Regions from separate parts of the Streptococcus sp. HMSC071D03 genome, predicted to be linked through region 1. Evidence: predicted binding sites of a transcription regulator. Region 1 holds the regulator's gene; the other holds the start of a gene.
The links. Region 1 encodes CtsR, which represses protease genes until heat stress. Its sites were predicted from a motif close to TTGGTCAAAAAAGGTCAAANA; they were not measured.
Positions count from the first base shown of each region.

Region 1 (4,398 bases):
TTTCCTGATCAAAACGAATGTCCTTAGCTCCAAAACCAACTGTCTTGTCATCACGAAGAGCTGTCGCACCAAGGTTTGAAGTCATGATGATGATGGTATTGGAGAAGTCAACCTTGCGACCCTTACTGTCTGTCAAGACACCATCATCCAAGACTTGCAAGAGCACATTAAAGATGTCTGGGTGAGCCTTCTCTACCTCGTCAAAAAGCAAGACTGAGTACGGTTTGTTACGAACCTTCTCGGTCAACTCCCCGCCTTCTTCGTAGCCTACATAACCTGGAGGAGCTCCATTGAGACGACTGGCTGCAAATTTCTCCATATATTCACTCATGTCAAAGCGGATAAGAGCAGACTCATCATCAAAGAGAACTTCCGCCAAGGCCTTGGCCAACTCGGTCTTACCAACACCTGTTGGTCCTAGGAACATAAAGGATCCAATTGGGCGTTTGTTATTGCGAATACCCGATTGATTTCGGCGAATGGCACGACTGATACTAGATACAGCTTGTTCCTGTCCGATAACACGTTTATGCAGTTCAGCTTCAAGATTGAGATACTTCTTGGCATCTGTTTGGGTCAATTTTTGAACTGGAATACCTGACAAGCGACTCAAGGTTGTCAAAATGTCTGATTCTGTCACCAAGTCTTTATAAACAGGTACTTCCTGTTCTTTTGCAATGAGTTGAGCAGCTTGCTTCCATTTACCATCCATCAAGGCCTTATCAGCTGGTGTTAAATCTGACTCATCTTTTTTAGCGTGCTTTGATTTATTTTGGACAGTTGCTGCCGCTTCATCCAAAAGATCAATCGCTGAGTCTGGCAAGTGACGGCTAGTTAAATAACGATGAGCCATTTTGACAGCTGTTTCTACTGCATCGTCTGTAATTTGGACATGGTGGTGTTTCTCATAGGTTGCTTTCAAACCTCGTAAAATAGCCATACTATCTGCTAAACTTGGTTCCTCAATCATCACTTTTGCAAAGCGACGAGAAAGGGCTGCGTCTTTTTCGATGTGCTTTTGATACTCTTCCTGAGTGGTCGCACCGACAGTTCTCAGAGTTCCACGTGCCAAGGCAGGTTTCAAGATATTGGCCGCATCCAAGGTCGAATCGATCCCACTTCCTGACCCCATAATGGTATGAAGCTCATCGATAAAGAGGATGACCTTTCCATCTTCCTCAATATCTTTGATGATATTGTTCATACGTTCTTCAAAGTCACCACGGAAACGAGTTCCCGCAACCACATTCATCAAATCAAGTTCTAAAACTCGCATCTTAGCCATTTCATCAGGTACATCCCCGTTGGCAATACGTTGCGCAAGACCAAGTGCTAGAGCTGTTTTACCGACACCTGCATCTCCAACTAGGACTGGATTATTTTTTGTCTTACGGCTCAAGATTTGAATCATACGAGAGATTTCTTGGTCGCGCCCGATGACTGGTTCCAATTTACCCGAACGAGCTTGCTCCGTAAGGTCATGCGTATAATCTTCCAAACCTCCACTTGGTGTCTGAGGCATACCCATCATATTAGCCATGGAATTTTGCTTATCCGCTACCGTACGATGACGCTGGCGAAGGGCCTTCAAATCTTCTCTAGTCCAACCAGCACGCGCTTCAAGACTTCGACGAAGTCCAGCAATCTTGACCTGATCCTTCTGATCTTCGTAAGAAAATCCCGCTTTTTCTAAAATGCGAGTAGCTAAGGCATTGCCATCATGTAAGATAGCATAAAGAACATGCTCTGTTCCCAATACCTTGGCATGTACGACAGAAGCAACGTGCTCTGCTTCCAACAACAATACCTTCAACCGGTGTGAAAAAGGCAGCTCCTGATAATGTTCCTTATCGCTATACTTTGTTTCAGTCAGCTCTACAGCAACTTCCTCCAGACGATCAATCTCATATGGAAATTCGTTCAAAGTCGCCCCAGCTACACTGTAACCATGATTGGCCATAGCAATCAATAGGTGCCATGACTCTAGGTATTCTGCCCCAAAATGACTGGCGACCAGAAAGGCACTTTCTATACATTCTCTCAATGCTTTTGAATATTTCATTTAGTTCTATTTTCCTTTTCTATCTACCTCTTGTAATAACTGACGGAGCATATTGGCACGGATAAGATTGGCATCATCGCCTAAAACTCGGTCTGTCGCCATTGCTAATAATAGATTCATCTCCTGACGAGTCACTAAATCCTGCTCAAACAAGAGTCTTAAAACATCTTCAAAGATAGCTAGGCTAACTTCTTCACCTACCGAATACAGTAAATCGCGGAGCATTTCATGGTGGTTTGAGAATTCAATCCGACCAATGCGAATATAACCGCCACCTCCCCGCTTACTTTCAACTAAATAGCCTCTGCTTTCAGTAAATCGAGTCTTAATCACATAGTTGATCTGGCTAGGCACGACTTGAAAGGTATCCGCTAATTGGCTTCGTTGCAATTCAACCATACCCGACTGCTCCAAAATCGCCTTGATATAGGCCTCTATATGGTCTGATGTATTTTTAAATCTCATAGAACGCCACCTCTTTCTTTGAACCTTGACTATTTTTGACTATTATACCGAATTTTTCGATTTTTTAAAAGAAAAAGGGGCTGGTAATGAAGAATCCTCACCAACTCCCTGTCTTTCTAATTATTTAAGCCTAATTCTGCTAATATCTGGCGTTTATAGGCAATTTTTTGAACGTCCTTGTCTTCAGCTTCAGACCAATTAAGTTTGACTTCAGAAACAATCTGCCCAGGGCGATTTTTTAAGATATAGATACGGTCGCTGAGATTGAGGGCTTCCTCGATACTATGCGTAATGATGAGTGTTGTCAGGCCTAGCTGTTTATGAATCTCCAAATACCAGGCGTGGAGCTCCATCTTAGTCATCTCATCCAAGGCACTAAAGGCCTCATCTAGAAGAAAGAGCTTATGTCCAAAAAGATAGGTACGAAGTAAAGCAACACGCTGACGCATCCCACCACTGAGTTCATGAGGGTACTTATCCCTTACAGCCGTCAACTGAAAGGTAGCAAGGATTTCGTATGCGCGGGCAATCGCTTCTGCCTTGTCCACCTTTTGGATCAAGAGGGGCAAAATAATATTGCCTAGCACCGTCTTGTGTTCCAAGAGCAGATCCTTTTGTAGCATATAGCTCACGCGCCCCTTGGGATTTTCCTCCCCATCAAGCACAATTCGCCCTGACTGGACTTCTAAAATCCCTGCAATCAGGTTAAAGAGAGTGGTCTTCCCTACACCACTGGGGCCTAGGATAGAAACCACTTCACCTGAAGTCACTTGTAGATTAATATCCTCTAAAATCTTTTCATTGTCGTAGGCATAGCTTACATGTTCTAGTCTAATTTCTGTCATTATTTCACAAATTCGTTGGTAAATCCTTTATCTGTCAAGTCTTCCTTGAGGATACCATTTTCTTTATCCCATTTGTAGAAGGCATTCCAGCGGTCAGCATCAAATTGTCCCCATTTTTCCTTGTCGCTCGCATATTCTTTTGACAAGTATTTTTGAGATTCGATGACGAAATCACGTTTATCCTTTAACTCAGGGGCATTCTTGATCAAGATATCAGCCGCTTCTTCTGGGTGCTCCATAGCATATTGGTAACCTTTTTTGATAGCTTGGATGACTTTACGAGCTTCTTCTTTGTTGTCTTTTAGATAGTCGTTGTTTGCGATGATAACTGGTGAGTAGTAGTCAAATTCTTTAACGTAGTCTTTCAAATACATAAAGTTAGCATCTACACCTTGAGATTTAGCAAGGATTCCATCCCAACCATAATAAATCCAAGCAGAATCAAAAACGCCATTGGCAATCGGTGTGATCGAGTTTGAATCGTTGTTTGGTACTTTTTCAACCTTCTCAAAGTCGCCACCTTGAGATTCTACCAAGGTTTTCAACATCGCAAGCTCAGTAGGGTCATTCCAAGTTCCGTATTTCTTGCCAACTAGGTCTTTTGGACTAGTTACATTATCAGATTTACGAGAGATGATCCCTGATGTATTGTGCTCAACGATCGCTGCAACGGCAGTGATACCTGCTCCTTTTTCCAATTTCTTAGCCATGTAATCTTGGAAATAGATAGCAAATGGCGCCTTACCATTGATAACCAAGTCTGACGAGCTTTCTTCAGGTGGCAATTTCAAATCAACATCCACTCCAGCTTCTTTGAAATAACCTTTTTCTTTAGCTACATAAAGCCCTGTGTGGTTGGTATTGGGTGTCCAGTCTAGGATAAAGTCAATTTTTTTGAGTTCTGCTTCTTTGTTATCCTTAGAAGCTGTTCCTTGCCCACAAGCCACAAGCACGACAGCTACAAGAGCTGTTACAATCGTTAAAAACACTTTCCATGTTTTCTTCATTTATATTTCCTCTTTTCTT
Region 1 is NZ_KV807714.1:3,099-7,496, reverse strand. It holds gene HMPREF2837_RS02385 (ATP-dependent Clp protease ATP-binding subunit) at 1-2,062, opposite strand, end outside; gene HMPREF2837_RS02380 (CtsR family transcriptional regulator) at 2,069-2,527, opposite strand; gene HMPREF2837_RS02375 (ABC transporter ATP-binding protein) at 2,644-3,372, opposite strand; gene HMPREF2837_RS02370 (ABC transporter substrate-binding protein) at 3,372-4,379, opposite strand.

Region 2 (4,398 bases), on a different contig from region 1:
GAAAAAGCCCTTATCGAGCTTTTCTAGATTACGATATTCTTACAAAACCTTACTCAAGAAATCCTTGGTTCTTTGTTCTTGGGTTTGTTCAAAGACTTGCTCTGGAGTTCCGTCTTCGACAACAACACCGTCAGCCATAAAGATGACACGGTCTGCTACCTCACGCGCAAAGCCCATCTCATGCGTTACGATGACCATGGTCATTCCTGACTTAGCAAGTTCTTGCATAACTGCTAGTACTTCCCCTACCATTTCTGGGTCTAGGGCAGAAGTCGGTTCATCAAAGAGTAGGACATCTGGTTCCATGGCAAGACCACGAGCGATAGCAATACGTTGTTGCTGTCCACCAGACAAACTTTGTGGATAAGCATCTGCCTTATCTGGTAAACCAACCTTTTCCAAAAGCTCATGGGCTCTCTTCTCAGCAACTTCCTTACTTTCGCCTTTTGTCTTAATAGGAGAAAGCGTGATGTTTTCCATTACTGTCATATTTGGAAAGAGATTGAACTGTTGGAATACCATTCCCATCTTTTCACGCATGGCAAAGAGGTCATTTTTCTTATCCGTAATATCCACTCCTTCAAAGATGACCTTGCCTTTTGTCGCTTCTTCGAGGAGATTCATGGAGCGAAGGAGGGTTGACTTCCCGCTACCTGACGGTCCGATAATCACCACAACTTCTCCCTTTTTAATCTCCAGATCAATTCCTTTTAAAACTTCATTTTTCCCAAAATTTTTATGAAGGTTTTCAATTTTTATAAGCGTTTCAGTCATTATTTTTTCTCTCCTTGTCCCATACGATTTTCAAAAGCTTTCAAGGCTAGTGTCAAGACAGAGGTCATAATCAAGTAGTAAAAGGCCGCAAATAAGAGTGGAGTTAAAGGTAGGTAGGTGGTTGTTGACACCGTAGTAGCTCCATTCCACAATTCCATGACACCGATTGCTGACAAGAGTGAACTATCCTTGATAATGGTAATAAACTCATTCCCCAAGGCTGGCAAGATATTCTTGATAGCCTGTGGCAAGATGACATAGCGCATAGCATTTTTAGGACGAATCCCTAGAGAGTAAGCCGCCTCTAATTGCCCTTTAGGTACTGCATTGATACCAGCACGAACTGTTTCTGATACATAGGCACCACTATTCATAGAGATAATGATAATCCCTGGAATCAAACGTGAAAAATCAACTCCCAAAACTCCAATCTGAATTGTCGGAGCATTGATGTGCATAAGGGCGAAAGCAATCATGATCTGTACCATCATAGGTGTTCCACGGAAAATCCAAATATAAACATTGGCAAGCCAAGCTAAGGGCTTCATTTTAGAACGTTGAGCAAAAGCCAAGACTATCCCTAAAATTGTTCCCAAAAAGACAACCAAAACAGAAATCAAGACCGTTACGAGAGCACCATAATTAAAATATGGCAGATATTTAGGTAAAAAAGAAAAATTCATAGATACACTACTTTCTAACTTAAAACTTGTATAAGGATAACATATTTTGCATAAAAATGCAACTTCTTTTCCTGATATTTTCAATAAAATTTCAAAGAAAACAGAAATAGCGAGAAATCTTAGTTTTTCCTAGTCAAGTAGATACTCTTTATGGTAAAATAGTAACGATAAGAAATGGAGGAGAATCAAAATGGAATCACATTTGGTTAGAATCATCAACCGCCTAGAAGCAATGACAAAAGATGGTGGTAACTTAAAACGTAACTTTGAGCGCGAGGGAGTTGTTGTAGCTGAAGTTGCTTTTAACCATGATGAAGAAAATGGCCCAATCTTTACTCTTCGTGATGTTGAAGCTCGTGAAACATATACTTTTGATAGCATCGACTTGATTGCGATGGAAATCTACGAACTTCTATACTAATGATAGATATACAGAGGCTAATAAAAAGATCCCGACCTCACTTTTTATTAGCAATCAAACTTTGACGCGGTAGCTGATTGGACTTTTCGTTCGTCTTTTAGACTCCCAAAACTCCTAATCATCTTCGCGGGGCTGGGACTACGAAATCGAGACTTTGTCTATCGATTTCTGTCCCACCGCCTTTCACCAACGAGAATCCTTTTTGTATGACAAATAGGATTTTTTTCTTACTATCAAGATTTTCTCATGATTAGCGCTCTACTATTTATAGTGCTAGTATCCAATCTTTTTACTTGAATTGCCCAATAATCATGATATAATTAAATTATATACTTGTTTGACTATTTTTGACCTTTTAGATTTAGTCAAAACTAAGAAAGAAATGAGGTGGCGGTATGCTCTGTCAAAACTGTAAAATCAATGACTCAACAATTCATCTTTATACCAATCTCAATGGACAACAAAAGCAAATCGATCTTTGCCAAAATTGCTACAAAATTATCAAAACAGATCCTAACAATAGCTTATTCAAGGGCATTACAGATTTAAACAACCGTGATTTTGATCCCTTTGGAGACTTCTTTAACGATCTCAACAACTTTAGACCTTCTTCTAATAACAACAATATCCCCCCAACCCAGTCAGGGGGTGGATACGGTGGAAATGGTGGCTATGGTGTCCAAAATCGTGGTCCTGCCCAAACCCCACCACCAATCCAGGAAAAAGGACTCTTGGATGAATATGGTATCAATGTCACTGAGATTGCCCGTCGTGGAAATATTGACCCTGTAATTGGCCGTGACGAAGAGATTATCCGTGTCATTGAAATCCTCAACCGCAGAACTAAAAACAATCCTGTTCTTATCGGTGAACCTGGTGTTGGTAAGACAGCTGTTGTCGAAGGTTTAGCTCAGAAAATTGTTGACGGTGATGTTCCCCATAAGCTTCAAGGTAAAGAAGTCATCCGCTTAGATGTCGTTAGCCTTGTTCAAGGAACAGGTATCCGAGGTCAGTTTGAAGAGCGCATGCAAAAACTCATGGAAGAAATTCGTGAGCGCGAGGATGTTATTCTCTTCATTGACGAAATTCATGAAATTGTCGGTGCTGGTTCAGCAGGAGAAGGGAATATGGATGCAGGAAATATCCTAAAACCAGCTCTTGCTCGTGGCGAACTCCAACTTGTTGGTGCTACTACCCTCAATGAATATCGCATCATCGAAAAAGATGCTGCCCTTGAACGTCGTATGCAACCTGTTAAAGTTGATGAACCAACCGTTGAAGAAACCATTATTATCCTGAAAGGTATCCAAAAGAAATACGAAGATTACCATCATGTTCACTATACTGATGGGGCTATCGAAGCTGCCGCTACCCTTTCTAACCGCTACATCCAAGATCGTTTCTTGCCAGACAAGGCTATTGACCTTCTAGATGAAGCTGGTTCAAAAATGAACTTAACCTTGAACTTTGTAGATCCTAAGGTCATCGACCAACGCTTAATCGAAGCAGAAAATCTCAAGGCACAAGCAACCCGCGATGAAGATTTTGAAAAAGCAGCCTACTTCCGTGACCAGATTGCCAAATATAAGGAAATGCAAAAGACCAAGGTAACGGATCAGGATACTCCAATCATCAGCGAAAAGACAATCGAACACATCATCGAGCAAAAGACTAATATTCCAGTTGGTGATTTGAAAGAAAAAGAACAGTCTCAACTTATCAATCTAGCAGATGACCTCAAGGCTCATGTTATTGGCCAAGACGACGCTGTAGATAAGATTGCTAAGGCTATCCGTCGTAACCGTGTCGGACTCGGTACTCCAAACCGTCCAATTGGTAGCTTCCTCTTTGTTGGTCCTACCGGTGTCGGTAAGACAGAACTTTCTAAACAACTGGCCATCGAACTCTTTGGTTCTGCTGATAGCATGATTCGCTTTGATATGAGTGAATACATGGAAAAACACAGCGTTGCTAAACTCGTTGGTGCCCCTCCGGGATACGTAGGCTATGATGAAGCTGGACAATTGACTGAAAAAGTTCGTCGTAACCCCTACTCACTGATCCTCCTAGATGAGGTTGAAAAAGCCCATCCAGATGTCATGCATATGTTCCTTCAGGTCTTAGATGACGGGCGCTTAACGGACGGCCAAGGGCGTACTGTCAGCTTTAAAGACGCTATCATTATTATGACCTCAAATGCAGGTACAGGTAAGGCAGAAGCTAGTGTTGGATTTGGTGCTGCTAGAGAAGGCCGTACTAACTCTGTCCTTGGGGAATTAGGCAACTTCTTTAGTCCAGAATTTATGAACCGTTTTGATGGCATTATCGAATTCAAGGCTCTCAGCAAGGAAAATCTCCTTCAAATCGTTGACCTCATGTTAGATGATGTCAATAAACGACTCTCAAGTAATAACATCCATTTGGATGTAACAGATAAGGTTAAGGAGAAACTCGTAGACCTTGGCTACGATCCAAAAATGGGAGCTCGCCCACTCCGTCGTACAATCCAAGATTATATCG
Region 2 is NZ_KV807774.1:1,870-6,267, reverse strand. It holds gene HMPREF2837_RS06905 (amino acid ABC transporter ATP-binding protein) at 40-774, opposite strand; gene HMPREF2837_RS06900 (amino acid ABC transporter permease) at 774-1,457, opposite strand; gene HMPREF2837_RS06895 (DUF1797 family protein) at 1,648-1,878, shown strand; gene HMPREF2837_RS06890 (ATP-dependent Clp protease ATP-binding subunit) at 2,274-4,398, shown strand, end outside.
Region 2: the regulator CtsR is predicted to act here: its motif matches at 2,213-2,233, upstream of HMPREF2837_RS06890 (ATP-dependent Clp protease ATP-binding subunit).